4 regions of the Streptomyces sp. NPDC033270 genome follow, and region 3 is predicted to be linked to each of the others. Evidence: riboswitches for the same ligand, from Rfam matches in the RefSeq annotation. Region 3 holds a riboswitch; each other region holds the start of a gene.
What was found. Region 3 has a riboswitch for cobalamin ahead of ACZ5XZ_RS37140 (prenyltransferase/squalene oxidase repeat-containing protein). Riboswitches for the same ligand answer to the same signal wherever they lie in the genome.
Positions count from the first base shown of each region.

Region 1: another riboswitch for cobalamin. It lies ahead of cobN (cobaltochelatase subunit CobN); the one in region 3 lies ahead of ACZ5XZ_RS37140 (prenyltransferase/squalene oxidase repeat-containing protein).
Region 2: another riboswitch for cobalamin. It lies ahead of ACZ5XZ_RS34155 (cobalamin biosynthesis protein); the one in region 3 lies ahead of ACZ5XZ_RS37140 (prenyltransferase/squalene oxidase repeat-containing protein).
Region 4: another riboswitch for cobalamin. It lies ahead of nicT (Nickel transporter NicT); the one in region 3 lies ahead of ACZ5XZ_RS37140 (prenyltransferase/squalene oxidase repeat-containing protein).

Region 1 covers NZ_JBVIRA010000005.1:108,134-111,332, reverse strand. Annotated here, with positions in the region: gene cobN (cobaltochelatase subunit CobN) at 1-1,529, opposite strand, end outside; cobalamin riboswitch at 1,567-1,699, opposite strand; gene cobG (precorrin-3B synthase) at 1,893-3,199, shown strand, end outside.
Region 2 covers NZ_JBVIRA010000033.1:67,712-70,910, reverse strand. Annotated here, with positions in the region: gene ACZ5XZ_RS34160 (cobyric acid synthase) at 1-935, opposite strand, end outside; gene ACZ5XZ_RS34155 (cobalamin biosynthesis protein) at 932-1,918, opposite strand; cobalamin riboswitch at 2,039-2,187, opposite strand; gene ACZ5XZ_RS34150 (hypothetical protein) at 2,392-2,829, shown strand; gene ACZ5XZ_RS34145 (caspase family protein) at 2,835-3,199, shown strand, end outside.
Region 3 covers NZ_JBVIRA010000044.1:12,368-15,566, reverse strand. Annotated here, with positions in the region: gene ACZ5XZ_RS37145 (MBL fold metallo-hydrolase) at 1-1,032, shown strand, start outside; cobalamin riboswitch at 1,147-1,288, shown strand; gene ACZ5XZ_RS37140 (prenyltransferase/squalene oxidase repeat-containing protein) at 1,457-2,773, shown strand; gene ACZ5XZ_RS37135 (SCO2322 family protein) at 2,800-3,199, shown strand, end outside.
Region 4 covers NZ_JBVIRA010000041.1:25,790-28,988, reverse strand. Annotated here, with positions in the region: gene ACZ5XZ_RS36465 (alpha/beta fold hydrolase) at 1-831, shown strand, start outside; cobalamin riboswitch at 959-1,174, shown strand; gene nicT (Nickel transporter NicT) at 1,206-2,357, shown strand; gene ACZ5XZ_RS36455 (VOC family protein) at 2,387-2,887, opposite strand; tRNA gene ACZ5XZ_RS36450 (tRNA-Ser) at 3,107-3,175, opposite strand.

The DNA.
Region 1 (3,199 bases), on a different contig from region 3:
GCCGCCAAGTAGTGGTGCGAGGGGGGCAGATCGGGGTCGTGGTAGATCGCGATCGGGTTCTCGCCGAAGCCGCGCGGCGGCTGGATGAGGATGAGCAGATTGCCGCGGCGCAGGGCGGCCAGGACGATGTCGCCGTCGGGGTCGCGGCCCGGCTCGCCCGCGTGGCTGCGGTCGAGGAACATCTCGCCCGGCGGCGGCCCCCAGTGCTCCTCGACGGAGTCGCGCAGCTCCTGCGGCAGCGTGGCGTACCAGCGCCGGTAGTCCGCGGCCGGGATGCGGACCGGGTTGCGGGACAGCTGCTCCTCGGTGAGCCACTCCTGGTCATGGCCGCCGGCCTCGATGAGGGCGTAGATCAGCTCGTCGCCGTCACCGGATTCCAGGCCGGGTACGGGCTCGGCGGTCTCGTCGCCGAAGTCGTAGCCGTCCGCCCGGAGGCGGCGCAGCAGAGCGACCGCGCTGGCCGGGGTGTCCAGGCCGACGGCGTTGCCGATGCGGGAGTGCTTGGTCGGGTACGCGGAGAGCACCAGCGCCAGGCGCTTCTCGCCGGCCGGGATGTGCCGCAGCCGGGCGTGGCGCACGGCGATGCCGGCGACCCGGGCGGCGCGTTCGGGGTCGGCGACGTAGACCGGCAGACCGTCCTCGTCGACCTCCTTGAAGGAGAACGGGACGGTGATCAGGCGCCCGTCGAACTCGGGGACGGCGATCTGGCTGGCGGCGTCCAGCGGGGACAGGCCCTCGTCGTTCTCCTCCCAGGCGCTGCGCGACCCGGTCAGGCACAGGGCCTGGAGGATCGGCACGTCGAGCGCGGCGAGCGCGCCCGCGTCCCAGGACTCGTCGTCGCCGCCGGCGGACGCCTCGGCGGGCTTGGTCCCGCCCGCGGCCAGGACGGTGGTGACGATCGCGTCGGCCGGGCGGAGGGCGTCGATCAGCTCCGGCTCGGGTGCGCGCAGCGAGGCGACGAAGAGCGGGCGGGCACGGCCGCCGGCCGCCTCGATCTGCTCGCACAGGGTCCGCACGAAGGCGGTGTTGCCGCTCATGTGGTGGGCGCGGTAGTAGAGCACGGCGACCAGCGGGCCGCTGTCGTTGCGGCTCTCCCAGTCGAGGGGGCCCCAGCTGGGCGCGGCGGCCGGCGACTCGAAGCCGTGGCCGGTCAGCAGGACGGTGTCGGAGAGGAAGCGGGCGAGCTGGTCGAGGTTGGCGGGGCCGCCGTGCGCGAGGTAGGCGTGCGCCTCGGCCGCGATGCCGACCGGGACCGTGGACTGCTCCATGAGCTGGGCGTCGGGGGCCTGTTCACCGGTGAGCACGACGACCGGCCGGTGCTGGTCCTCGGCGAGCAGCAGGTCAAGCCCCTCCTGCCAGGCGCGGATGCCGCCGAGGAGGCGTACGACGACGAGGTCGGTGCCCTCCAGCAGCGCGGGCAGCTCGGCCACGTCGAGGCGGGCGGGGTTGGCGAGGCGGTATGGCACCGGGCCCGTGGCCGCGCGGGCGCTGAGCAGGTCGGTGTCGGAGGTCGACAGCAGCAGAAGCATGCGAGCGCAGGCCTTCCTCGGGGTGTCCGCGCCCCGGGTGGTCGTATGGACGGCGGGAGTTCCTGGCTCACCCGGCACCAGCCGGGTTCACAGTGGCGGGACCGCGCCGGATTCTCACCGGGCTTCCTCCCCTGGGCCGAAGGCCCGGCGCCGTCGCTGGCGTCCGATGGGCCAGCCGACCCACCGACCTGCATAGTAAGGGCTGCGGGCGGCCGAGGTAAGCGGGCCCGGGGGCCGGCCGCCGCGGACCGCCCCGCTCCGCCACGGTCGGGTCCGCGGTCGAGTGCGTGGCCGGTCGGCGACCGGTCCATGGCCGGATCCGCCCCGGATCGGCCGCCCGGCGTCGTGGGTATGCTCGCCGCCATGCCGCCCTCCCCCTCCATCCGGCCCCAGGGGTCCGAACCGCCCATACGGGACCGCGGTGACGCCTGCCCGGGGGCGCTGCGGCTGCACCCGGCGGCCGATGGCCGGCTGGCCCGAGTGCGGGTACCCGCAGGCGACTTGACGGTACGTCAGGCAGATGCGCTGGCCGACGCCGCGGACACCCTCGGGGGCGGGCGGCTCTCCCTGACGTCCCGGGGGAACGTGGAGCTGCGCGGGCTCGCCGAGGGCTGCGGCGGCCGGCTCGCCGGTCTGCTGCGCGACGCCGGTCTGCTGCCCTCCGAGCACCACGAACGCATCCGCAACATCCTCGCCTCCCCGCTGGCCGGGCTCGACCGGCACACCCCTGCTGACGTGCGGTTGTGGGCCCGTGACCTGGACTCTTCGCTCTGTGCGAGCCAGCCCGCGACCGCGCTGTCCGGCCGTTTCCTCTTCGTCCTGGACGACGGACGCGGCGATGTGGCCGCGCTCGGCGGGGATGTGAGCTTGGTCGCAGAACCACCCGCGGTGGCCGGGAGGACCGACGCCGGCGCCGGTGGCACCGCGCTGCTGCGGGTCGGTGACGATCCGGCGGCCCTGCGGATCGCCGGCCCGGACGCACCGCGCGCCGCGCTCACCGCCGCCCTGACATTCCTGGACGCCGCCGCGGCGAGCGGCAGCGGCGCCTGGCGGATCCGCGAACTGCCGGACGGGCACGCGCTGACGGCCCGGCAGGTCGCCGAGCGGCTACGGGCGGCGGGCATCGCGGCCGAGCACGTGGCGGACGGGGCGGGGGCGCTCGGCTCGGTGGCCGCGTACGCCGAGAAGTTCCCGGACTCCTCCGCCCCCGGGGAGGTCGAGGGCTCCGACGGCCGCCGTGCCCTGTGCGTCCTGGCCCCGCTGGGCCGGCTGAGCACCGCCCAGTGGCGCCTGCTCACCGCCATCGCCGCCCAGGACGGCACCGGCGCGCTGCGCCTGACGCCCTGGCGCGGAATCGTCCTGCCCGGTCTGCCGGCCGCCGCGGCCGCCGCCCGGTCGGCCGAGCTGTCCGCCGCCGGCCTGGTCACCGACCCCTCCTCCCCCTGGCACCGGCTCGGCGCGTGCACCGGCCGCCCCGGCTGCGCCAAGTCCCTTACGGACGTCCGCGCGGACGCCGCGGCCGCGGTCGCCGCGGGCGCGCGGACGCCGGACGGCGGCCCGGCCAGCGGGGCGGGCGGGGCGCCCGTCCACTGGTCCGGCTGCGAGCGCCGCTGCGGCCACCCTCACGGCACCTGGGTCGACGTCCTGGCAACGCCGGACGGCTACCAGAT
Region 2 (3,199 bases), on a different contig from region 3:
ACGAACCGCACCACCACGCCGGGTTCGGCGGCCAGCGCGTCCACGTCCGTGAAGTTCGACATCAGCGGTACGGCGGCGACCGCGACCCGCAGCACATCGGCGCCGTGCGGCGGCGCCACCACGCTCTCGCGCACCGCGCCGCGCAGCGAGACCCGCAGGCCGTCCTCCTCGTCGATGCCCAGCCCGTGCGCGAACGGCAGCACGCCCAGCGTCGGCCGCCCGCTCAGCCGCCGCATCATCTCCAGGCCGGGCTCCAGCAGCGTCACATCGCCCCGGAACTTGTTGACGAGGTACCCCGCGACCAGCGCCTGGTCCTCCTTCGACAGCAGCGCGACGGTGCCGAAGAAGGACGCGAACACCCCGCCGCGGTCGATGTCGCCGACCACGACGACCGGTATCCGGGCGGCCCGGGCGATGCCCATGTTGACGATGTCGGTGCGCCGCAGGTTGATCTCGGCGGGGCTGCCGGCGCCCTCGCAGATCACCGCGTCATGGGTACGCCGCAGCTCGGCCAGGCAGTCGGTCACCGTGCCGAGCAACTGCTCCCGCCGGCCCGCATACGGCGTTCCCCCGGGGGACGACCCCCCGAAATACCCACGGGCACTGAGCTCACCGACCGGCTTGCCCAGCAGCACCACCTGGCTGCTGCGGTCGCCGCCCGGCTTGAGCAGCACGGGGTTCATCAGCGCGGTCGGCTCCACCCGCGCCGCGGCGGCCTGCATCGCCTGGGCCCGGCCGATCTCCGCGCCCTCGCGCGTGACGAACGAGTTCAGCGACATGTTCTGCGCCTTGAAGGGCGCCACCCGCACGCCCTGCCGCACCAGCCAGCGGCAGATCCCCGCCGTGACCACGCTCTTGCCGGCGTCCGACGTCGTACCGGCCACCAACAGGCCCCCGCCGACGGTCCCGCCGGACGCCTTGCTCCGCCCGTTCACCGGCTCTTCCTCCCGCTCCCGCGGCGCGCCGCCGCGCTTCTGTGCCGCACCGCGCCCGCCACCAGCCGCCCCGCCACCGTCGTCGCCAGCGCCAGCGCGCTCACCTTCCGCGACAGCCGTACCGCCCGCTCGATGTCGCCGGCCGCGACCGGCCTCGCCCCGCCGTTGAGCACCGGGCGGTGCTCGACCCGCCCGGCGTACGCCAGCGTGCCGCCCAGCCGTACGCCCAGCGCACCCGCGAACGACGCCTCCACCGGGCCCGCGTTGGGACTCGGGTGCGCCCCGCCGTCCGCCCGCCAGGCCCGCAGCGCGCCACGCCGGTCGGGGCCGGCGAGCACGGCCAGGGCGGCGGTCAGCCGGGAGCCGGGCCAGCCGGCGAGGTCGTCGAGCCGGGCCGAGGCCCAGCCGAAGCGGCGGTAGCGCGGCGACTTGTGACCCACCATCGCGTCCAGCGTGTTCACCGCCCGGAACGCCACCAGGCCGGGCACCCCGCCGAGCGCGCCCCACACCAGGGCACCCACCACCGCGTCCGAGGTGTTCTCGGCGACCGACTCCACCACCGCACGGGCCAGCTGCGGCCCGTCCAGCGCCTGCGGATCACGCCCGCACAGATGCGGCAGCCGCTCCCGCGCCACGTCCAGGTCGCCCGCCGTGAGCGCCCCGCCGACGGCCCGTGCCTCCCGGCCCAGCGAGGTGCCGCCCAGCACCGCCCAGACCGTCGCCGCGGTCAACACGACCCGGGCGCCGCGGGAGCGCCCCGCGGCGCGCTGCAACAGGGCGGCCCCGGCGGCCGCACCGCCCGCGCACAGCACGGCATGTGCCGCGCCGTACCCGCGGTGGTCACGCCACAGTCGGCGCTCCACTGCGCCCGCGGCCCGGCCGAACGCGGCCACCGGATGGCCGCGCCGTGGATCCGCCGCGATCAGGTCGGCGAGAAAGCCCAGGGCCGCGCCGCACGCGTATCCCGCGTGTTCGCCGCGCATCGGGTCAGGCCGCCGGGAGGGGCCCTGCGGGGGCGTGCAGTGGTGCTCTCGAAGGGCGGCCGGGCATGGCGGTATGTCCTCACTCAGGGTCCGCGCCCTGGCTCGACGTGACGGCGACAAGAGTCTCCTGGCTCCCGGATCGGCGTGGCCCCCGGCCTTCCAGTCCTGGTACGCCGTCAGGCGTACGCGAGGCGGACCGTGGCCTTCGATGGAGGAACGCTCCCCGGTGACAGTGGCGGGACCGCGCCGGATTCTCACCGGACTTCCTCATCTGTCGCCGATTGGCTCCGGCAGTCCACCACGCCCTGCGAAGGCCCGTCAACTCGTCCTTGACCTGCGACGCTGCCCCGTGGCAGGCGCTGTGGCACACGCCACAGGGTGGCGGCCGCGTCACAGACGGTTGCCTGTGCCCCTGATCCCACGTCACTATCAGTTGCACGGTGGCGAAGGGGCCGCCGGAAGGGGGCTGGGGGATGCCGGAGAACGCCGGTCATCACGAGATCCGCATCAGGATCACGGGGACGAACAATCCGCAGCAGGACATCGACGACCTCCAGGTGTGGCTGGAGCGCGAACCCTGGCTGAGCCGCCGGGAACACGCCTGGGAGCAGCGGCCGCGCCCCGCCCACGAAGCGGCCGACACCGGCGGTGCCGACTCGGCCGGACCGGGCGACATGGCCGTGGGAGTGGACGACCTGATCCTGGTGATCGTCGGCGCGGTCGCCGCCGAGGTCACCAAGGGGCTGGGCATCGCCCTGCGGGAGTGGCTGCGGCGCCGCAAGGAGGAGCGGGCCGAGGGCGAGGCGCCCGCCGTCGACGCCGGCACGGGCGGTGAGCTGCAGGCGGTCGGCGACACCGAACGCCCCGATCCGGGCGGACCGACGCGCGGGGGCGGCACCGGCGAGGGCTGACCCGGATGTCCGAATACGACGCGCGGGGAAAGATCAACCGGGCGCTGCTGGTCTGTGTCCACGACTACACCACGCTGCCCCGCCTGCCGGCGGTGGAGGACAACGCCCCCGAGCTGCGGCGGGCACTGACCGCCACCGACCTGTTCACCGCCGACGAGGTCACGGTCTGCCGCCCCACGGAGCCCTGGGAGCTGGGGCAGGCACTCAAGACCGCCGCCGACGAGGCGCGCGGTCTGCTGCTGGTGCACTTCTCCGGCCACGGCCGGGTCCGCAGCGACGGCGGCGATCTGCAGCTGATGGTCGGCGCCTCGGTGCCCCGGCAGAGCCACACCACCGTCTCCTGGCAGGACACGGTGCTCTCCTGCCTCGA
Region 3 (3,199 bases):
GTGATCGACCACCGAGGCGGGGTGTGGAGCATCGCCGTCCCCATCCCGGACAACCCGCTCGGCCACACCCTCGTCCACCTCCTGGAGACCGACCGCGGACCGGTGCTCATCGACACCGGCTGGGACGACCCGGACTCCTGGGACGCCCTCGTCGCGGGCGTCGCCGCCTGCGGCTTCGCCCTCACCGATCTCCACGGCGTCCTGATCACCCACCACCACCCCGACCACCACGGCCTCTCCGCCAAGGTGCGGCAGGCGTCCGGCGCCTGGATCGCGATGCACGCCGCGGACACCGCCGTGGTCCGCCGGACCCGCGAGGCCGAGCCGGGCGAGTGGCTCGACTACCTGATCGCCAAGCTCGCGGGCGCGGGCGCGCCGGACGACCATCTGGCACCGCTGCGGGAGGCGCGCGGCAACGGGCGCGGCCGGAGACTGCCCGGCCGACAGGCGGCCCTGCCGGACCGTGGGATCGAGCCCGGCGAGCTGCTCGACCTGCCGGGACGCCGGGTGCGGGCCATCTGGACGCCGGGGCACACGCCGGGGCATGTGTGTCTGCACCTGGAGGAGGAGCATCCGGGCGAGCGGGCTCGCGGCTTCGGCCGGCTCTTCTCCGGCGACCACCTCCTCCCGGGCATCACCCCGCACATCGGCCTGTACGGGGACCCGGACGACAGCACGGTCACCGACCCCCTGGGCGACTACCTCGCCTCCCTCGAACGCGTCGGCCGGCTCGCCCCCGCCGAGGTGCTGCCCGCCCATCAGCACGCCTTCACCGACGCCGAGGGGCGCGTACGCGAGCTCATCGCCCACCATCAAGAGCGGCTCACCGGCCTGAGAGCACTGCTCCGCGAACCCCTCACCCCCTGGCAGCTCGCCGTGGCCATGGAGTGGAACCGTCCCTGGGAACAGATCCCCTACGGCTCCCGGAACATCGCCGTCTCGGAGGCCGAGGCACATCTGCGCCGCCTGGTGAAGCAGGGGGACGTGGAGCGGGTACCGGGCTCCGATCCGGCGACGTACCGGGCGGTGTGACGCACAGGGGAGGTGTGACGCCTAGGGAAGGTGTGACGAACCTCGCCGCCTTCGGCCGTCCCCGGCTCGTACGTGCGGGCGGGCCCCGTCCGGGCGCCGGTTAAGGTGTGCGGGACAACTTCATCCGTACCCGATCGGGGGAAGCCGGTGGAAATCCGGCGCTGACCCGCAACCGTGAGGACGGCCGTCGACCCGCGCGGTGCGCGGCGCTCCCGGCCGTACGAGCCGGAGCACCCGTTGGGGCACGACCAAGGCTCCCGCCACCGGAACCGCCGCCCGCGCGGACGGTCCGGTGCGCGGCACCGTCGAGGTATACGGAGCTGAGCCCGGTGCCACCGCGCCCGATCGCAGGATCGGCGCCCGGCGGTCGCCCGAGCGCGGCTGCGTACCACCGCCGCGACCCGACCCGAGAGGCACCGACCCGATGGCCCCCATGGCTTCCATGGCTCCCCAGGCCCCTTCGACGCACCCCGTCGCCTTCCTGGCGCGCCGCGCCGCCATGGCGCTGGCGGCCGTGGCGGTGCTGGGCACGGCCACCGCCCCCGCCGCGTCCGCGGCGCCCGCCCCCGCCCCGTCGACGTCGCCCAAGAAGCTGCCCGACGGGCTGTACGGCACCAAGGACCCGCAGTACGACGGTGTGTGGCGGCAGTCGCTGGCGCTGCTGGCGCAGGACACGGTCGGCGTACGACCCGCGGCGTCGGCCGTGGACTGGCTGGTCGGGCAGCAGTGCGCCGACGGCTCGTTCACCGCCTTCCGCGCCGAGCCGAAGCGGGCCTGTGACGCGAAGGCGATGCGGGACACCAACCAGACGGCCGCCGCGGTGCAGGCGCTGGCCGCGCTCGGCGGGCACGGCGAGACCGTGCAGAAGGCCGTGCGCTGGCTGAAGTCGGTGCAGAACGACGACGGCGGCTGGAGCTCGATGGCCGGCTCGGCCAGCGACGCCAACTCCACCTCCGTCGTCATCGGCGCGCTCATGGCGGCCGGCGAGAAGCCGGAGGCGGTCACGTCGAAGAAGGGCGGCAGGACTCCCTACGAGGCGCTGCTCACCTTCCAGCTGGGCTGTGCGGCGAAGGAGGGCGAGCACGGCGCGTTCACCTTCCAGCTCAAGGGTGCGGCGCCGAACGCGGACGCCACCGCGGCCGCCGCGACCGGCGCCCTGGGCAAGGGCTTCGTCGTCGCACCGGCCAAGCGGGGCGCCGACAGCCCCGTCAAGCCTCTGACCTGCAAGGACGGCAAGCCGGAGAAGTCCACCGATGCGGCGCGGGCCGCGGACGGCGGCGCCGCCTACCTCGTCGACCAGCTCGACCGGAACGGACAGCATCTGCTCTCCGCGATGCCGGGCCAGGAGGAGCAGCCCGATGTCGGCAACACCGCGGATGCCGTGGTGGCGCTGGCGGCCGGGTCGCACGGGGCCGCCGCCCAGAAGCCGCTGAAGTGGCTGGAGAAGAACGCCGCGGGCTGGGCCAAGGAGAACGGTCCGGCCGCCTACGCCCAGTTGGTGCTCGCCGCGCACGCCACCGGCGCCGACCCGCGCTCCTTCGGGGGCAGCGACCTGGTGGCCGCGCTGAACGCGACCGGGCCCAAGCCGGCCGGTACCGCCTCGCCGGCGGCCGAGGGCACGGAGGACCACAAGGACGGCGACGGCGGCGTCAACGTCTGGTGGGTCGTCGGGGTCGCGCTCGCCTTCGGCGCCGGCATCGGCTTCCTGCTGAGCGGCCGTAAGAAGAAGAACGCGCTCTGATGCGGCCGAGGCAGCTGCTGCAGCCGATGCGGCGCACCCGGATCGCCGGCGTGCTGCTGCTGGCCGGCGCGGTCACCGGGCTGGCCGCCGGGCCGGCCCACGCGCAGGAGTACCGCTACTGGTCCTTCTGGGACGGCGGGAGCGGCGGCTCCTGGGCCTACGCCACCGAGGGGCCGGCGACCGTACGCCCGGCCGATGGCGCGGTCGAGGGCTTCCGCTTCACCGTCAGCGCCGACTCCGCCGCGGCCGGCAAGCCGCGCGCGGCCGCCGACTTCGACGCGATCTGCCGCGATACGCCCGCCAGGGACGGCCGCAAGCGGATCGGCATCGTCATCGACTTCGGCACCGCGGCGGACGCTCCCGATGGCGAGCGGCCGCCGAAGGCCCGGACGGAGTGCGCCCAGGTGTCCGAGGACGCCTCGGCGG
Region 4 (3,199 bases), on a different contig from region 3:
GACTGGTCCGAGGTCGACAACGGCCTCGTGCCGGTCGACGACGGCGAGCTGTTCTATGAGACGGCCGGCTCGGGCCCCGCGGTGGTACTGCTGCACGGCGGCATGCTCGACCAGCACATGTGGGACGAACAGTTCACCTGGCTGGTGAACTCCGGTCTCCGCGCGATCCGCTACGACTTCCGCGGCCACGGCCTGTCCTCCACGGTGGAAGGGGACTACGCCAACCACGACGACCTGTGCACCCTCCTGGACGCGCTCGACGCCCCCAGCGCCGTCCTCGTCGGCCTCTCACACGGTTCGCGGGTCGCCCTCGACACCGCGATAGCCCACCCGGATCGGGTGACGGCCCTCGCGCTCGCCTCCCCCGGCATCAGCGGCCGCCCCTTCACCGACCCCTTCGTCCTGGAGCACATCAAGGAGCAGGTCGCGGCCATCGGCGCACCGGACGGCGCGGATCGCTATGTCGAGCACTTCCTGCGGATGTGGGTGGACGGTCCGCATCGCGAACCATCCGCCGTGCACCCGGGGTTCCGTGAGCGGATGCGCGCCTCGGCCGCGGCCAATGTGGAGGTGCATGCCGATGGGCTGGGCGCCGGGATGCCCCTCGAAGTCGGGGCTGCGGACCGTCTGGGCGAGATCCGGGTGCCGACTGTCGTGTTCGACGGCGACCTCGACAGTACGGACATCTCCGCCAACGCCCACGCCATAACGCTGGCCGTCCCCGGCGCCCGAAGAGTCCGAATACCGGGCGCTGCCCATATGGTCAATCTGGAGAACACCGGGCTCTTCGACCGCGAACTGCACGCCTTCCTCTCGTCCTTGGACTACTGACCCGGCGCCTCTGACCCACCGGCCCCGCCGGAGCCTCGGCGCTCCCGGTGACCACCGGCCGTGAGTCCACTGCCACTGGCCCGCACCTCCACCCGTCCTCCTCGGCAGTTCCCGCCCTCCTCGGCAGATAGAGTGATCGAGCCGTGGTGTTCGGGAAGACCGGTGCCGGACCTTGTGGTCCCAGGCCGGAGCGGCCCTCGCCACTGTGATCGGGGAGTTTCCAGTCCTTTCCGTATGCGCACGGCGCGCGTACGGCGCCACTGACCGCAGCCCGCGGCCGGGAAGGCGGGGACGGACGCGTGCACCCGTAAGCCAGGAGACCGGCCACGGCATCTCACGAACTGATCCACGAGGTGCTGGAGCGTGACCGCCGGATGGCCCTGTCCACCGATACCCCGAACACCCCTGCCCCCGCCGCGTTCCGCTGGCGCCGGCAGGACACCCTCCGTACCGCGGGCCTGATGGCCGTCATAGCCGGCCTGCACGTCGTCGCCTTCGGCGTGCTCTTCCTGCTCGTCGTCCCGCACCACTACTCCGTGGGCAGCCAGGTCTTCGGCGCCGGACTCGGCATCACCGCATACACCCTCGGCATGCGGCACGCCTTCGATGCCGACCACATCGCCGCGATCGACAACACCACCCGCAAGTTGATGGCCGACGGCAAGCGGCCGGTCTCGGTGGGCTTCTGGTTCGCGCTCGGCCACTCCAGCGTGGTGGTCGCGATGGCCGCCCTCGTGGCGGGCGGCGCCCAGCTCGCCGGCACCCTGCTCAACGACGAATCCCGTACCCACCAGATCCTCGGCACCATCGGCACCACGGTCTCGGGGACGTTCCTCTACCTCATCGCCGCCCTCAACCTCATCGCGCTGGCCGGGATCTGGCGGGTCTTCCGCGGTATGCGCGACGGCCGGTACGACGAGGCCGAGCTGGAGCAGCGCCTCGATTCGCGCGGATTCATGAACCGCTTCCTGGGACGCTTCACCCGCTCGATCTCCCGCCCCGGCCAGATGTTCCCGCTCGGCTTCCTCTTCGGACTCGGCTTCGACACCGCGACCGAGGTGACCTTGATGGTGATGGCGGGCAGCGGCGCCGCGGCCGGCCTGCCGTGGTACGCGATCCTGTGCCTGCCGCTGCTGTTCGCCGCCGGGATGAGCCTGTTCGACACCCTCGACGGCACGTTCATGAACTTCGCCTACCAGTGGGCGTTCTCCAACCCGGTGCGCAAGGTCTACTACAACCTCACCATCACCGGACTGTCGATCGCCGTGGCCTTCTTCATCGGCACGATCGAGCTGGTGACCGTGCTGCACGACAAACTCGCCCTCGACGACCCGCTGACCGGCTGGATCTCGACCCTCGACCTCGACAATGTCGGCTTCATCATCGTCGGCCTGTTCGTCGTGGTGTGGGCCGCGGCGCTGGCGTACTGGCGACTGAGCGGCGTGGAGAAGCGCTGGGCACAGCGCGCGGAGGCGACAGACCGGGCGAAGGCGGCAGAGCAGGCGGCAGCGGTAGCGGACTCCTGAGGCACGGCGCGCGCGGGCCGCGCCTCACCTCACGTGGCCGAGCCGGCCGCGGCGCCCGTCACCAGATCCGGCCCCCAGCGCCTCAGCGCCACCGCCAGATCCAGCGGCCGCAGCCGGTCCGCCTCCTCCGGCCCCGGCCAGTCCTCCCGCGGAACCCGCCACATCACCTCGAACTCGTTGCCGTCCGGGTCCTTGGCGTACAGGGACTTGGAGACGAGGTGGTCGGTGGCGCCGACCAGCGCGCCGCGCTCGCCGAGCCGCGCCTCGGCCGCGGCGAGTTCGCCGAGCGTGCCGACCTCCCAGGCCAGGTGGTACAGCCCGACGCGCCCGGCCTCCGGCCCCGGCGCGCCCGCCCCTACCGCGAACAGCCCCAGGTCATGATCGTTCAGCGAGCCGGGCGCGCTGAGGAAGGCCGCGCGCCCCGGTATCTCCACATCCACGGTGAGCCCCAGCGCCTCACCGTAAAAAGCAACAGCCCGCGCCACATCCCGGACGTACAACACCGCGTGATTGAGCCGTCGTACGGCCATGAACCCGCTCTCCGATCTCCCACCACGACACCGCGTGGACCATTTACTTGAAACTTCAAACTACGTGGGACGATACACGCCCCACACCCCACAAACAACAGCCCCCATTAGCCCGCGGAGCACCCTCACCCTCACCCCCGCCACCCCACCGCCCCCGGGCACGAAAACGGCCCCCGACTCAAACAAGTCGGAGGCCACTGACCTCACGGTCCACCACTGTGGGCACAACAGGATTCGAACCTGCGACATCTACTTGGCAGGAAAGGCTGGGCCGCCAACCCGATGCCCTCGGGGCAGGCCTCCAGGCCGCGG